Regions from separate parts of the Methylobacterium sp. Leaf87 genome, predicted to be linked through region 3. Evidence: predicted binding sites of a transcription regulator. Region 3 holds the regulator's gene; each other region holds the start of a gene.
What was found. Region 3 encodes PhoB, which activates phosphate uptake and scavenging genes when phosphate is short. Its sites were predicted from a motif close to TGTCATNNANCTGTCAT; they were not measured.
Positions count from the first base shown of each region.

Region 1: the regulator PhoB is predicted to act here: its motif matches at 2,228-2,244, upstream of ASF22_RS15645 (ceramide glucosyltransferase).
Region 2: the regulator PhoB is predicted to act here: its motif matches at 2,135-2,151, upstream of ASF22_RS00200 (UDP-2,3-diacylglucosamine diphosphatase).

Region 1 covers NZ_LMMI01000034.1:179,059-183,722, forward strand. Annotated here, with positions in the region: gene ASF22_RS15630 (efflux RND transporter periplasmic adaptor subunit) at 1-575, opposite strand, end outside; gene ASF22_RS15635 (TetR/AcrR family transcriptional regulator) at 670-1,248, shown strand; gene ASF22_RS15640 (histone deacetylase) at 1,252-2,157, opposite strand; gene ASF22_RS15645 (ceramide glucosyltransferase) at 2,317-3,474, shown strand; gene ASF22_RS15650 (glutamine amidotransferase) at 3,513-4,214, shown strand; tRNA gene ASF22_RS15655 (tRNA-Leu) at 4,218-4,302, opposite strand; gene ASF22_RS15660 (YqaA family protein) at 4,449-4,664, shown strand, end outside.
Region 2 covers NZ_LMMI01000001.1:37,555-42,218, reverse strand. Annotated here, with positions in the region: gene ASF22_RS00210 (ribonuclease HII) at 1-119, opposite strand, end outside; gene ASF22_RS00205 (glycosyltransferase family 1 protein) at 177-1,265, opposite strand; gene ASF22_RS00200 (UDP-2,3-diacylglucosamine diphosphatase) at 1,262-2,086, opposite strand; gene ASF22_RS00195 (aminotransferase class V-fold PLP-dependent enzyme) at 2,828-4,036, shown strand; gene ASF22_RS00190 (D-2-hydroxyacid dehydrogenase) at 4,127-4,664, shown strand, end outside.
Region 3 covers NZ_LMMI01000023.1:156,790-161,453, forward strand. Annotated here, with positions in the region: gene pstB (phosphate ABC transporter ATP-binding protein PstB) at 1-428, shown strand, start outside; gene phoU (phosphate signaling complex protein PhoU) at 523-1,263, shown strand; gene phoB (phosphate regulon transcriptional regulator PhoB) at 1,364-2,065, shown strand; gene ASF22_RS13125 (GcrA family cell cycle regulator) at 2,132-2,773, opposite strand; gene ASF22_RS13130 (cell envelope integrity EipB family protein) at 3,174-4,049, shown strand; gene ASF22_RS13135 (DUF3572 domain-containing protein) at 4,297-4,629, opposite strand.

The DNA.
Region 1 (4,664 bases), on a different contig from region 3:
TCCGTGTAGGAAAATTGCTCCTGGGCCGTGCCGAGGGCCGCCTTGGCGGATTCCACCGCCGCCTGCGTGGTGCGCAACTGCTGCTCGGCGTCGTCGTAGCTCGGCCGCGTGGTGTAGCCGCCGGCCATCAGGCTTTCCTGGCGCTTGAAGCTGACCTTGGCCTGCGTCAGCAGGGCTTCGGCCGACGTCAGCGCCGCCTTCGCGTTGTCGAGGTTGGCCCGCTGCTCCTGCGGATCGAGGCGCGCCAGAACCTGATCGGCCCGGATGTGATCGCCGACCTCGACGAGGCGGCTGGCGATCTTGCCGGCGGTGCGGAACGAGACGTTGACCTGAGACTGCGCCTCGATGTCCCCGGTGAAGATGAGGTCCGAACTGATGGTGGTGCGCTGGGCCACCACCGTGCGAACCAGGGCGAGCTCTTGGCTCCTGTCGGTGCCGGCAATCCTGTCCGCGCCAGAACGAGCGCTCTCGTCGGCCGCCGCGGGGACGGGAACTGCGGCAAGGACGGCCACGGTCACGAAAAGGGCCGCGCCGAGGAGAGCCGGCCAGGATCGGATCGGTGAAAAATCGATCATCGCTTCCCGCTCGTCCCTCTCGCGACCCTATCGGTGGCGATCCTTATCGGCTATCTTACCGACCGTCCAGACGGTTTTTAGAAATAGGAACGTGATGACCAAACCGCGCACGCGGCGCGAAGACCGCCCGGCGATCATCCTCGATGCGGCCGAGCGCCTGATCCGCCGCGTGGGGACACGCACCCTGACCATCGATGCGGTGGCGGCGGAGGCCGGCCTGAGCAAGGGCGGCGTGCTGCATCATTACGGCTCGAAAGACGCGCTGATCCAGGCGCTGGCCGAGCGCAAGCTCGGGATGATCCGCGACAGCATCGCGGCCCACGAGGCGGCTCAGGGACCCGGTCCGGCCGCTCTCCCTCTGGCGCTCATCGCCCATGTCCGGCAGGTCTACGCCGACGAAGAGGGATTTCCCCGCGCCCTCCTGCTGGCATCGGCGGAGAATCCCGAGGCCTTCGCAGGCTTCAACACATTCCTGAAGGACCGCCTCGCCCAGATGGAAGACGTCGCCCGCTGCCCCGGCGCGGGTGCGGTGCTGACCTTCGCGACGCTCGGCCTGCTCCTGACGCGGACGCTCGGCTTCCACACCATCGAGGGTGCGGATCTGGCTCGATTGTTCGACGCCATGGAGCGATTCGCGCGGGATCTTCCCAAAGGCGACCCGGACCGGGCGTGACGCTCAGGCGGCCTGCGCCGCCATGGCCTCGAACACACCGGCATGGCGGGCCGCGAGGGCATCGATATCGGTTGCGTAGCCGCCGCCGATCACCGCCACGAGGGGAATGTTGCGGGATCGCGCCGCCGCGACGACCAAGCGGTCCCGAGCGGACAGCCCCGCATCCGTGAGGGCGAGGCGACCGAGACGATCGTCGCGGTGGGGATCGACGCCGGCGTTGTAGAAGACGAGATCCGGAGCGAGCGCATCGAGGAGGGGGCCGACATGGGCTCCTAGAGCGGCGAGGTATGCCGCGTCCTCGAGCCCGTCGGGCAGGCCGACATCGCGGTCGCCTGCGATCTTGCGGGCCGGGTAGTTCCTCTCGGCGTGGAGCGAGAACGTGAACAGGTCCGGCGTGCCCGACAGGCAATCGGCGGTGCCATCGCCCTGGTGCACGTCGCAATCGATCACCACGGCGCGGGCGATGGTGCCCTCCCGGTGAAGGGTACGGGCCGCGATGGCGACATCGTTGAAGATGCAGAACCCGGCCCCGCCGCTGCGGCGGGCATGGTGACTCCCCCCGGCGGCGCTTCCCGCGAGGCCATGCGCCAGGGCGAGTCGCGCCGCCAGCAGGGTCCCGGCGACGGAGGCCCGCGAACGCGCGACCACGCTCGCTTCCACGGGCAGCCCGATCTCCCGCGCGACGGCGCGCGGGACGTCGTGGGCGAAGACGGATTCGACGTAGGCCCGGTCGTGCACCCCGGCGATGAGATCCACATCCGCCGGCTCGGGACGCACGAATCCCCCCGGCGCGAGGCCCCGCGCCTGGAGGATCTCGGACAGGCGGCGGTACTTGCCCATGGGGAAGCGGTGCCCGTCCGGCAGGCTCGCCTGATAGTCCGGGTGATAGACGATGGGCGGGACCGTCACGCCCCCGCGGCCTCCGCTCCGTGGACCATCCCCCGCATTCCCGCCCCCACGCCGCCCATCCCGCAGACCTTGTCATACGACTGAAGCCGAGGGGCTGTTAGGGCCGTTCGGACGACCGGGGCGCGGCACGATGTCGGCCTCGGCGCGGGAGACCCGGACATGATGGACGCCTGGACCGGAACGGACCTTGCCCTGATCTTGTGTCTCGCCCTGACGCTGATCAACCTCGCCAGCCTCGGGCTGGCGGGTCTGCGTCTCGGGGGACGGCGCGGCGCCTCGATCTTCCCCACGAAAGCGCCGATCTCCCTGGTGCGCCCGGTCTGCGGCCTCGAGGCCTTCAGCGAGGAGATGCTCACCCGGGGCTTTCGCCTCGAGCATCCTGACTACGAACTCATCTTCTGCGTGGCCGACCGGGCCGACCCCATCGTGCCCCTGCTCCACCGCCTGATGGCCGCTCACCCGGAGATTCCGTCGCGCCTCATCGTCGGCGACGAGCGGATCAGCGACAATCCGAAGCTCAACAATTGCGTCCGCGGCTGGGAGGCGGCGCGTCACGACTGGGTGGTGTTGGCCGATTCCAACGTCCTGATGCCACCGGATTATCTCCAGCGGCTCCAGTCGGCATGGCGTCACGACACCGGCCTCGTCTGCTCGACGCCCATCGGGGCCCGGCCGGACGGCTTCTGCGCCGAGATCGAATGCGCGTTCCTCAACACCCTCCAGGCCCGCTGGCAATATGCCGGCGAGGCCGTGGGCCTCGGCTTCGCCCAGGGCAAGAGCATGCTGTGGCACAAGCCGTTCCTGGAAGCCCGCGGCGGCATCCGCGCCCTCGCGGCCGAGATCGCCGAGGACGCGGCGGCGACGAAGCTCGTGCGGGCGGCCGGCGCCCGGGTCCATCTCGTGGCGAGCCCGTTCGAGCAGCCCCTGGGGCGGCGAACGCCCGCCGAAGTCTGGGCGCGCCAGTTGCGCTGGGCGCGCCTGCGCCGCGTCACCTTTCCGGCGTTCTTCGCACCCGAGATCGGCACCGGTCCGGTCCTGCCCTTCGGCATCGCCCTCCTGTCGGTTCCATCGACGACCCTCGCGGGTTGGCTGTGCGCTCTGGCCACCCTCTGGTACAGCGCGGAGTACGGCCTCGCGGTTCGAGCTGGATGGTATCGTGGGCCGCGCCTTCTCCTCGCCTTCCTCGTCCGCGACGCCGTCTTCCCGGTGATCTGGATCGGCGCCTGGATGCGGGGCGCGGTTCTCTGGCGCGGCAACCCCATGGATATCCGACCGAAGGCACCGGCCCGCCTGAGCACCCGGGTGACGGCGGCCTGAGCTTCCGGTGCGGCCGGCGCCCTGGTAAGCCGCCCGTCATGAAGATCGGCATCCTCGAGACCGGCGATCCGCCCGAGCGCCTGAGTGACCGCTACCCGTCCTACGGGCGGATGGTGGCCGATCTCGTCGGGCCCGGCCATGCCTATACGCACTATGCCGTCGCGCGTGGGACCCTTCCGGCGGGCCCCTCGGAGCAGGACGCCTACCTCATCACCGGGTCCCCGGCGGGCGTCTGCGAACCGCTGCCCTGGATCGCCGCCCTCATCGGGTTCCTGCGCACGGTGCCGCCCGAAACGCCGCTGGTGGGCATCTGCTTCGGTCATCAGGTCATGGCCGCCGCCTTCGGCGGGCGGGTGGCGAAATCGCCCAAGGGCTGGGGCATCGGCCTGCACACCTACCGGGTCCGGGCTCGTGCCGCTTGGATGGACGACGTCACCGAAATCGCCGTCCCGGCGATCCATCAGGATCAGGTTCTGGAGCCGCCGCCCGGCACCCTGACCCTCGCGGGCAGCAGCTTCACGCCGTACGGCATCCTCAATTACCGCGACCGGCGCGCAATCTCGTTCCAGGTCCACCCGGAATTCGCGTCCGACTACGCCCTGGCCCTCGTCGCCGGCCACAGCCCTGCGGTACCGCACGAGCCGGCGGTGCACGCAGCAGCCCTCGCCTCGCTGGCGCGAGCCAACGACGGACCACGCCTCGGCGGCTGGATCAGGCGATTTCTGGAGACCGGAGCGTGACGATGGTGCGGGCGGTCGGAATCGAACCGACACTCCTTGCGGAACCGGATTTTGAGTCCGGCGCGTCTACCAATTCCACCACGCCCGCGATGAACGCCTCATGGCACACCTTCGTGATTCGAGCCAGTGGCGATTTTCCACGGCCGCGTGCTCGCCACGCCCTTTGGCCTATGCTCAAAGGGCAGTGCTTTTCCACCCCATCCATTCGGATTCCGCCAAGCCCATGATCCGTCCATGATCCGCCGCCTGTACGAATGGATCCTCGCGCTCGCGGGCAAGCCGTCGGCGCCGTGGGCGCTGGGCGCGGTGTCGTTCGCCGAGAGCTCGTTCTTCCCGGTACCGCCCGACGTGATGATGGTGCCCATGGCGGTGAGCCGGCCCGACCGGGTGTGGTTCTACGCCCTCATCACCACTCTGACCTCGGTGGCCGGCGGCGTGCTCGGCTACGCC
Region 2 (4,664 bases), on a different contig from region 3:
TGCGGGTCGAACCACACCGCCGCCACGACCACGGGTCCGCACAGGGCGCCGCGTCCGACCTCGTCGCAGCCGATCACCGCCGGATAGTCTTTCGCGAGGGCAGCGTCGAAGGGGAGCATCGGGGTGAACACGGTGTCGGGAATGGGGCGGGACCCTGCCAGTCCGGCCCGCCCGAGTCACCACGCCGGTGCGTCGGTTCCTGTGCCTAAACCGATGGTCCTGCTCGGTGTGCCGTGGCGCGCCTGCGGGCCTGCCGTGCCGTGGGCGGCGGCGATGTTGGCGTAGAATTGCCGTGCGCTCTCGGCCCAGGTGTAGCGCAGGGCCTGCGCCCGGCATCGGTCGCGCGGGATGGTCAGGGCGGCAAGCGCCGCCTTGCGCAGGTCGGGGTCGAGGACGCCCGCATCCGTACCCCCAATGACGTCGAGGGGGCCGGTGACCGGGTAGGCCGCGACGGGCACGCCGCAGGCCAGGGCTTCCAGGAGCACGATGCCGAAGGTGTCGGTGAGACTCGGGAACACGAACACGTCGGCGGCGGCGTAGACCGCCGCCAGGGCCGCGCCCGTGCGGGTGCCGAGGAAGTGCGCGTCGGGGGCGAGCGCGGCGAGGCGCGCCCGGTCCGGTCCGTCGCCCACCACCACCTTCGAGCCGGGCAGGTCGAGGGACAGGAAGGCGGCGATGTTCTTCTCCACCGCGAGGCGCCCGACGAACAGGAAGATCGGCCGGGGCAGGCCCGCGAGGGGATCGGGCGCCCCTGCGTCGGGCCGGAACAGGTCGGTGTCGACGCCCCGGGTCCAGCGCATGAGGTTGGTGAAGCCGCGGGCGGCGAGATCGCGTTCGAGGGAGGGTGTGCTCACCATGGTGCCGCTGGCGGCGCCGTGGAACCGGCGCAGCCAAGCGTAGCTCCACGATTCCGGCACGGGGGCGCGGGCCGCGAGGTATTCGGGAAACCGGGTGTGGTAGCTCGTGGTGAACGGACGGCGATGGCCGAGGCAGTAGCGCCGGGTGGCGTAGCCGACGGTGCCCTCCGTGGCGATATGGACATGGGTCGGCCGCAGACCGTCCCAGCGGCGCGCCACCGCCGCGCGGGTGGCACAGGACAGGCGGATCTCCGGGTAGCCCGGGAGGGGTACGGAGACGAAGTCAGCGTGGGTGAGAAACACCGTGTCGATGCCGAGGCTCGCGCCCGCCGCCGCCATGTGCTCGAGGGAGCGCACGACGCCGTTGACCTGCGGGTGCCAGGCATCCGTTGCGATGAGGAGCCTCACGCGACGGCCCGGGCGCCGTCGGGCCGCGGCCCGGCGAACTCGGCGTCACGGGCCTCCCGGGCCCGCACCAGGCTCGGATAATGCAGCACCTCCATGGTGCCGTCGTAATGCTCGACGATGGCGGTGCAGGATTCCACCCAATCCCCAGTGTTGAGGTAGGTGAGCCCGCCGATGGTGCGGTTGGCGGCGTGGTGGATGTGACCGCAGATCACCCCGTCGGCGCCGATGCGCCGGGCCTCGGCGCTGAGCAACTCCTCGAACTTGCCGATGAAGTTGACGGCGTTCTTCACCCGCAGCTTGGCCCAGGCCGAGAGCGACCAGTAGGCCAGCCCGAGGCGGCGGCGCAGGGTGTTGAGGTGGGTGTTGACGAACAGCGCCGCCGTGTAGGCACCATCGCCGAGATACGCCAGCCACCGGGCGTGGCGCACCACCATGTCGAACTGGTCGCCGTGGATCACGAGGTAGCGCTTGCCGTCGGCCGCCACGTGGAGGCGCTGGTCGGCGACCTCGATGCCCCCAAAGGTCATGCCGATGTAGTCGCGCAGGAATTCATCGTGGTTGCCCGGAACGTAGATGAGGTTCGAGCCCTTGCGGACCTTGCGCAGGAGCTTCTGAACCACGTCGTTGTGACTCTGAGGCCAGTACCAGCCGGACTTGAGCTGCCAGCCGTCGACGATATCGCCGACGAGGTAGATCTCGTCGGCATCGTAGTCGCGCAGGAACTCGAGCAGCAGGGCCGCCTGGCAACCCTTGGTGCCGAGGTGCATGTCCGACAGGAACAGGGTTCGGACGCGGATGGTCGTCTCCGGATCTTCGCCCATGGTGGTCTCCGAGCAACTCTGCATCGGACCGAGCCAAACCGGATTCCCGTATCACTTTGATGACGCCGGCCGGCCCCGGGGGAGGGGCGCCCTGCCGTGCGGCACCGCATCGCAAGCCTTTCTGGACTATAAAATTATTTGACGTTTCGCGAAGTTTTTCGGGTTTTCCTTCCTGCGTGAAGGCAGGCATAGTCGCCGCAAGATGCCCCACCGGACCGCGCGAGACATCGTGTGTCCGGAGCCCCGAGAGGTGAAGAAGGGCAGCGAAATACGGGGCAGGATGGCGCCTGCACGGCCTGGGGAAGCGCGGTTTCGCGAGCGCGCCCCGGCCTGGAGAACGGCTTGAGATCGTCGGACCCGTTTCACGGCTGTCCGCGCGTTTCGATGCGTCCGCGCATCGCGGCGCAGGTCTCGAACGCCCGCAGCCCATCGACAGCACGGTGCCTCGCTCCCGACGGGATCGGGGGTCTCCGTCATGAGGCCGGCTCCTCCGGGGTCGGCTGCCTGAGGGTAAGCATTACCTGAGGGCAAGTATCGCCTGAGGGTAAGTGGGCCCGACCGGGTTTCCGGCGGGTCCGCGAGCGCGTAGGAGCCTGCCCACCCGAGACGGCTGCCTGAACCGGGCCGGCCTCTCGTCATCGATCCACCCGGAAGGGCGGCCCAAACGGGCAGATCTTCCGTCACTGAACCAAGTGTGTCGCACGGATCGCGCGCACTTCTTTGAGAACCGGAGACATCATCATGGCGGCAACGAAACGGCCGGGTCGCAACCACCTCTTCGTTCCTGGCCCGACGAACATCCCCGATCGCGTCCTGCGGTCGATGGTGGTGCAGTCCGAGGACCATCGCTCGGTGGACTTCCCCGCCCTGACCAAGCCCCTGTTCGAGGACACCAAGGCGGTGTTCGGCTCGACCAAGGGCACCATCTTCCTGTTCCCGGCCTCCGGCACCGGCATCTGGGAATCGGCGCTCACCAACACCCTGTCGCGCGGCGACAAGGTGCTGACCGCGCGCTTCGGCCAGTTCAGCCTGCTCTGGGTCGACATGGCCGAGCGCCTCGGCCTCGACGTCATCGTGCAGGACGAGGAGTGGGGCACGGGCGCGGACCCGGAGAAGATCGGCGAGGCCCTGCGCGCCGACAAGAACCACGAGATCAAGGCCGTCATGGTCGTCCATAACGAGACCGCCACGGGCGTGACCTCGGATATCGGCGCCGTGCGCAAGGCCATCGACGCGGCCGGCCACCCGGCCCTGCTGTTCGTCGACGGCGTGTCGTCGGTCGGCTCGCTCCCCTACAAGATGGACGAGTGGGGCGTCGACTGCGCCATCGCCGGCTCCCAGAAGGGCCTGATGCTGCCCGCCGGCCTCGGCGTGATCTGCGTCAGCGAGAAGGCCCTCAAGGCGGCCGAAGCCTCGGCCGGCAAGAACGACCGCCTCGCCCACGTCTACTTCGACTGGGCCGACCACCAGAAGCAGAACCCGGCCGGCTACTTCCCCTACACCCCGTCGCTGCCGCTGCTCTACGGCCTGCGCGAGGCCCTGGCCTGCCTCAACGAGGAAGGCCTCGAGAACGTCTACCACCGTCATCACGTGCTCGGCGAGGCGACCCGCCAGGCCGTCGCGGCCTGGGGCCTGAAGACCTGCGCCAAGGAGCCCAAGTGGAACTCCGACACGGTCACCACCATCGTGGTGCCCGAGGGGATCGACGGCGCGGCGATCATCAAGCACGCCTATGTCCGCTACAACCTCGCGCTTGGCGCCGGCCTGAACAAGCTCGCCGGCAAGGTGTTCCGCATCGGTCACGTCGGCGACCTCAACGAGCTGTCGCTGCTCGGCGCCATCGCGGGTGCCGAGATGGCCATGCTCGACCACGGCGTGAAGGTCACGCCCGGGTCCGGTGTCGCCGCCGCGTCGAGCTACCTGCGCGAGAACCCCCTGGCCAAGGCCTGATCCGACAATCGCCGGGGCGATCCTTCGCCCCGGCGACCCCATCGACCACGCTGCCGCCGGCGGTTCGGCCGGAGCGACCTGAGGGCTTCCATGACGAAGAAGATCGTGTTCCTCGACCGCGAGTCCCTCGACGCCAAGGTTCGGGAATTCAATTTTCCGCACGATTACGTCGAGTACGAGTCGACCTGGACGCCCGAGGAGATCGTCGAGCGCCTGAAGGGGGCCGAGATCGCCCTCATCAACAAGGTGCCGATGCGCGCCGACGTGCTGAAGCAGCTGCCCGACCTGAAGCTCATCGCCGTCGCCGCCACTGGCACCGACGTGGTCGACAAGGCGGTCGCCAAGGAACGCGGCATCACCGTCGTCAACATCCGCAACTACGCCTTCAACACCGTGCCCGAGCACGTGATCGGCCTGATCTTCGCCCTGCGCCGGGCCATCGTGCCCTACGCCAATTCCGTTCGCCGAGGCGACTGGGCCAAATCCACCCAGTTCTGCTACTTCGACTATCCGATCCACGACATCGCCGGGTCGACGCTCGGCATCGTCGGCTACGGGGCGCTGGGCAAGTCCATCGCCAAGCGGGCGGAAGCGCTCGGCATGAAGGTCATCGCCTACGACGTGTTCC
Region 3 (4,664 bases):
GCCTCTACGAGAAGCTGCCGAAAGCCGATCTCGACGTGCGCGTGGAGGAGTCCCTGCGCAAGGCCGCCCTGTGGGACGAGGTGAAGGACAAGCTCAAGCAGTCCGGCATGGGCCTCTCGGGCGGCCAGCAGCAGCGCCTGTGCATTGCCCGCACGGTGGCGCAGCGCCCCGAGGTGATCCTGTTCGACGAGCCGACCTCGGCCCTCGACCCGATCTCGACGGGCCGCATCGAAGAGCTCATCGAGCAGCTGCGGTCCGAATTCACCATCGTCATCGTCACGCACAACATGCAGCAGGCGGCGCGCATCTCGCAGTTCACGGCGTTCATGTATCTCGGCGAACTCGTCGAGTTCGGTCCGACCACGCGGATCTTCATGAACCCCGAGAAGCGCCAGACCCAGGACTACATCACCGGCCGCTTCGGCTGATTTCTTGGGAGAGGGGGCGGCTCCTCCGCCGCAGCCCGCCCCACCCCGCCCTGTGGCAGGTTTCCCCGAACGAGACCTGACCGAGGAGTGCGACATGCCCGACCACATCGTCAGTTCCTACGACACCGACCTCGAAGACCTGCGCCGGTCCATCTCCGAGATGGGCGGCATCGCCGAGAAGATGATGACGGAGGCGAGCGACGCCCTCGTGCGCCGCGACGTGCCCCTGGCCCAGGCGGTCATCGCCGCCGATCACCGCCTCGACACCCTGCAGCGCGAGATCGAGGAGCGCTCGATCCTGCTCATCGCCCGGCGCCAGCCCATGGCCATCGACCTGCGCGAGACCGTGTCGGCGATCCGGGTCTCGAACGACCTCGAGCGCATCGGCGATCTCGCCAAGAACGTCGCCAAGCGCGTGGTGGCGATCGCGGACCAGATCCAGCCGCAGAAGATCGTCATCGGCGTCCAGCACATGAGCGACCTGGTGCAGGAGCAGCTCAAGGACGTCCTCGACGCCTATGCCAGCCGCGACACCAAGGCGGCCCTCGACGTGTGGGAGCGCGACGACGCCATCGACGCCCTGTACAACTCGCTGTTTCGCGAGCTCCTGACCTACATGATGGAGGATCCGCGCAACATCTCGTTCTGTACGCACCTGCTGTTCGTCGCCAAGAACATCGAGCGTATCGGCGACCACACCACCAACATCGCCGAGACGATTCACTACCTCGTCACCGGCGCCAACAGCCTGGCGGAGAGCGATCGTCCCAAGAACGACGCCTCGAACTACGCCACGGTGGACATGCCGCCCCTCGGCCTAACCACGGGGGCCTGAGGGGAGCCCTCGTCGAGGGCGCGAAAGACCAAGGGTTCGAGCCCTGCCCGCCCCGCCATGGGTCGGGCAGGGTTCCGGGCCGCATGAGCGGGCGGTTGTGATGAGTACGCGGATCCTCATCGTCGAGGACGAGGAGGCCCTGACCCTCCTGTTGCGCTATAATCTCGAGGCCGAAGGGTTCGAGGTCGATTCCGCCGCGCGCGGCGACGAGGCCGACCTGCGGATGCAGGAGCAGGTGCCCGACCTCGTGCTGCTCGACTGGATGCTGCCCGGCCTGTCGGGGATCGAGCTGTGCCGCCGGATCCGGGCGCGCCGGGAGACCGAGCGCCTGCCGGTGATCATGCTGACGGCCCGGGGCGAGGAGGGCGACCGCATCCGTGGCCTCGGCACCGGGGCCGACGACTATATCGTCAAGCCGTTCTCCGTGCCGGAACTGCTCGCCCGCGTGCGCGCGCTCCTGCGCCGGGCCAAGCCGGCCCACGTGGCCAACCTGCTGGTGGCCGGCGACATCGAGCTCGACCGTCTCAGCCACCGCATCCGCCGCGAGGGCCGCGAGATCCATCTCGGTCCGACGGAGTTCAAGCTCCTCGAATTCCTCATGCGCAGTCCCGGGCGCGTGTTCTCGCGCGAGCAGCTGCTCGACGGCGTCTGGGGGCACGACGTCTACATCGACGAGCGTACCGTGGACGTGCACGTCGGGCGTTTGCGCAAGGCCCTGAACCGGCCCCGGCAGAGCGACCCGATCCGCACGGTCCGGGGCTCGGGCTACTCGTTCGACGAGATGTTCGCCGGCACCGAGTGACGCGCCGGCCGCAAGCGCGGAGCATGACCCGCTCGGATTCCCGGCGGCACGACGATCGCGATCGCCTCAGCGAAATCCGCCGACCCTGCGGTCGCGCTTGCGCTCGGCCGCCGGCTGGTAGGCGATCTGGGCGTGGTGGGTGCAGTAGGGCAGGCCGGTGATGGCGCGGTCGCCGCAATAGTGGAAATCGGGCGACGTCGGGTCCCCGAGGGGCCAGCGACACATGGATTCGCGCAGATCCATGATCGTGACCCTGCGCGAGGCCGCCAAGCCCACGGCCTCGATCCGGGCCACGGGCACCGGCGCGGCGCGCGTATCCGCGGGAGCGGGCTGCATCGCGACGACGGATCCGGCCTCGACCGCCGCGGTTCCGGACGGTTCGCTGTCCCGGCCCACGGTCCCGAGCATGGGGGCATCGATGCCGAGCCCTTGGATTTCGGTGTCCCGATGCCCGGTCTCGTGGTCCGCGGATTCCGGTTGTCCGGGCTCCTGGCCCGCGCCCTCGCGGGCCGGCTTCTTGCGGGGGAGGGTGTCGGGCCCTTTCGCCACGCGGCCGGACAGGCCGAGACGATGGACCTTGCCGATGACGGCGTTGCGGGTCACGCCACCGAGTTGCGTGGCGACCTGGCTCGCGCTCAGGCCGTCCTGCCACAGGCGACGCAGGAGATCGACGCGCTCGTCCGACCAGCTCGGAACCGTTTCGGTCATCGCCCCCTCCGACATCGTGCACCGATCACCGCATGTATCACGGGCGCGAAGGACCGGCGGCGGAGCTCCGCAGCGTAAGGTCCCGGGACCGGACAGGTGACGTTCGCCTCGGGCTCTCTTCGGCGACGGTCGAACCGTACAGGAGCGCCCGAGTCCGAGGCAAGAGCGGCCTTGACCGCGTCCGGGCGGGCGACGGGGTTTTCACCGTCAAAGCCAAGTTTGCAAAGCCAAGTTTGCAAACCCAGGTTTGCAAGGACGAGTTCGCAAAGCCGTGCCCGGCTCTCTCCGCCGCGAGGGACTCGCATTGCCGGTGGGTGACGGGCGGCCTATCTGACGGGCAGTCCATGCGTGCCGAACGGTGCGCCGGTCCGACCCCGCCAACCCCCCGGCAGGAGACTTCATGCGTCTGTCCCGCGCCACGGCCTGCCTCATCCTGTCCGCCAGCGGGGCGTCGGCCGCCGAGCCCGTGCCCCTCGCCAGCCACCGCGCGGTCTACGACCTGTCGCTCGCCCAGAGCGGCGGCACCCGGGCGGTGGAGAGCGCGCGCGGGCGCATCGTCATCGATTTCTCGGGCGACGCCTGCAAGGGCTACACGATGCAGACCCGGCAGGTGACGGTGCTGGAAAGCGGCGAGACCGGCAGCCGCATCTCGGACCTGCGCAACACCACCTTCGAGAGCGCCGACGGGCGCAGCTACCGCTTCAAGGTCAGCACTTTGCTCAACGGCACGCCCGGCCAATCCGTGGACGGCACCGCCGAGACGGTGGCCGATGCCCTCAAGGTTCGCCTGAAGGAGCCCAAGCGCGACGGGTTCCAGGCGAGCGGAGAGGTGCTGTTCCCGACGGTCCACATGCGCCGCCTCATCGCGGCGGCGCGCGAGGGCCGGACGACCCTCTCGGTGAAGGTCTACGACGGCACCGACGACGGCCGGAAGGTCTACGACACCCTGGCGGTGATCGGACGCCCGGCCACGACCGCTTCCGTCAAGGAAGGGGCGCCTCAGGAGGGAGCCGTGGGCGAGGTCGCCGCGAAGCCGAAAGCCGACCGCGACAAGCCCCTGCGCGAGGGGGAGATGGCGGGCATGACCCACTGGCCGGTGACCCTGAGCTACTTCACCGCCGGCGAAGGCGAGCGCACGCCGATCTACGTGCTGACCTTCGACCTCTACGAGAACGGCGTCAGCGGCAACCTGCGCCTCGATTACGGGGAATTCGCCGTGGCGGGCAATCTCAGCCGCCTCGACAAGCTCCCGGCCGCCACCGACTGCAAGTCCTAGAGCACTCTCCGTCGAAGTGGATGCCGGTTCGGCGCAAAAGAGCGCGGCAAAGCGAAGGCCTCGCGATGTGGCCCGACCCAACGCGGTCGGGCGCAGCGCGAGGGCATCGGCTCCCGGAGCGGCGTCGATCCGCCGGCAGGGCGGATGATGCGGCGGCGCCCCTCTCACCGCCACGGGAGTGGCCCGTCCACCGCTCCGATCGATCGGTCGAGCGGACCTGCCTCGAATGGGCGGACGCGCGGCGCCGTCAGACGTCGTCGCCCCGCGTCCCCTGATCCGAAAATCCGTCGTCGAACTCCATGGGCGAGAGTCGGCGCCAGGCCGCCGCGATCCGCTCGGGCGGCACCGCCAGGGCCTCCGCCGCGGCCATCAGGGTGGCTTCGTCGCCCATGACGTGGTCGAGGAGCCCGGCCAGGAACCCGACATCCTGCGCGCTCGCCCGCAGGGTGTCGGGGGTCACCCCGGTGGCGTTGAGGAAGGGGTAGAGCCGCTCGTCGTCCGTGGCCATCCAGGCGAGGATCGCCAGGGCGAGGCGCTCGGCCGAATCACGGTCATTGGCGGATTTGCGTTTCGTCAACATGTATCCGTTACATCTCATTGCGCGGGCCATGCCTC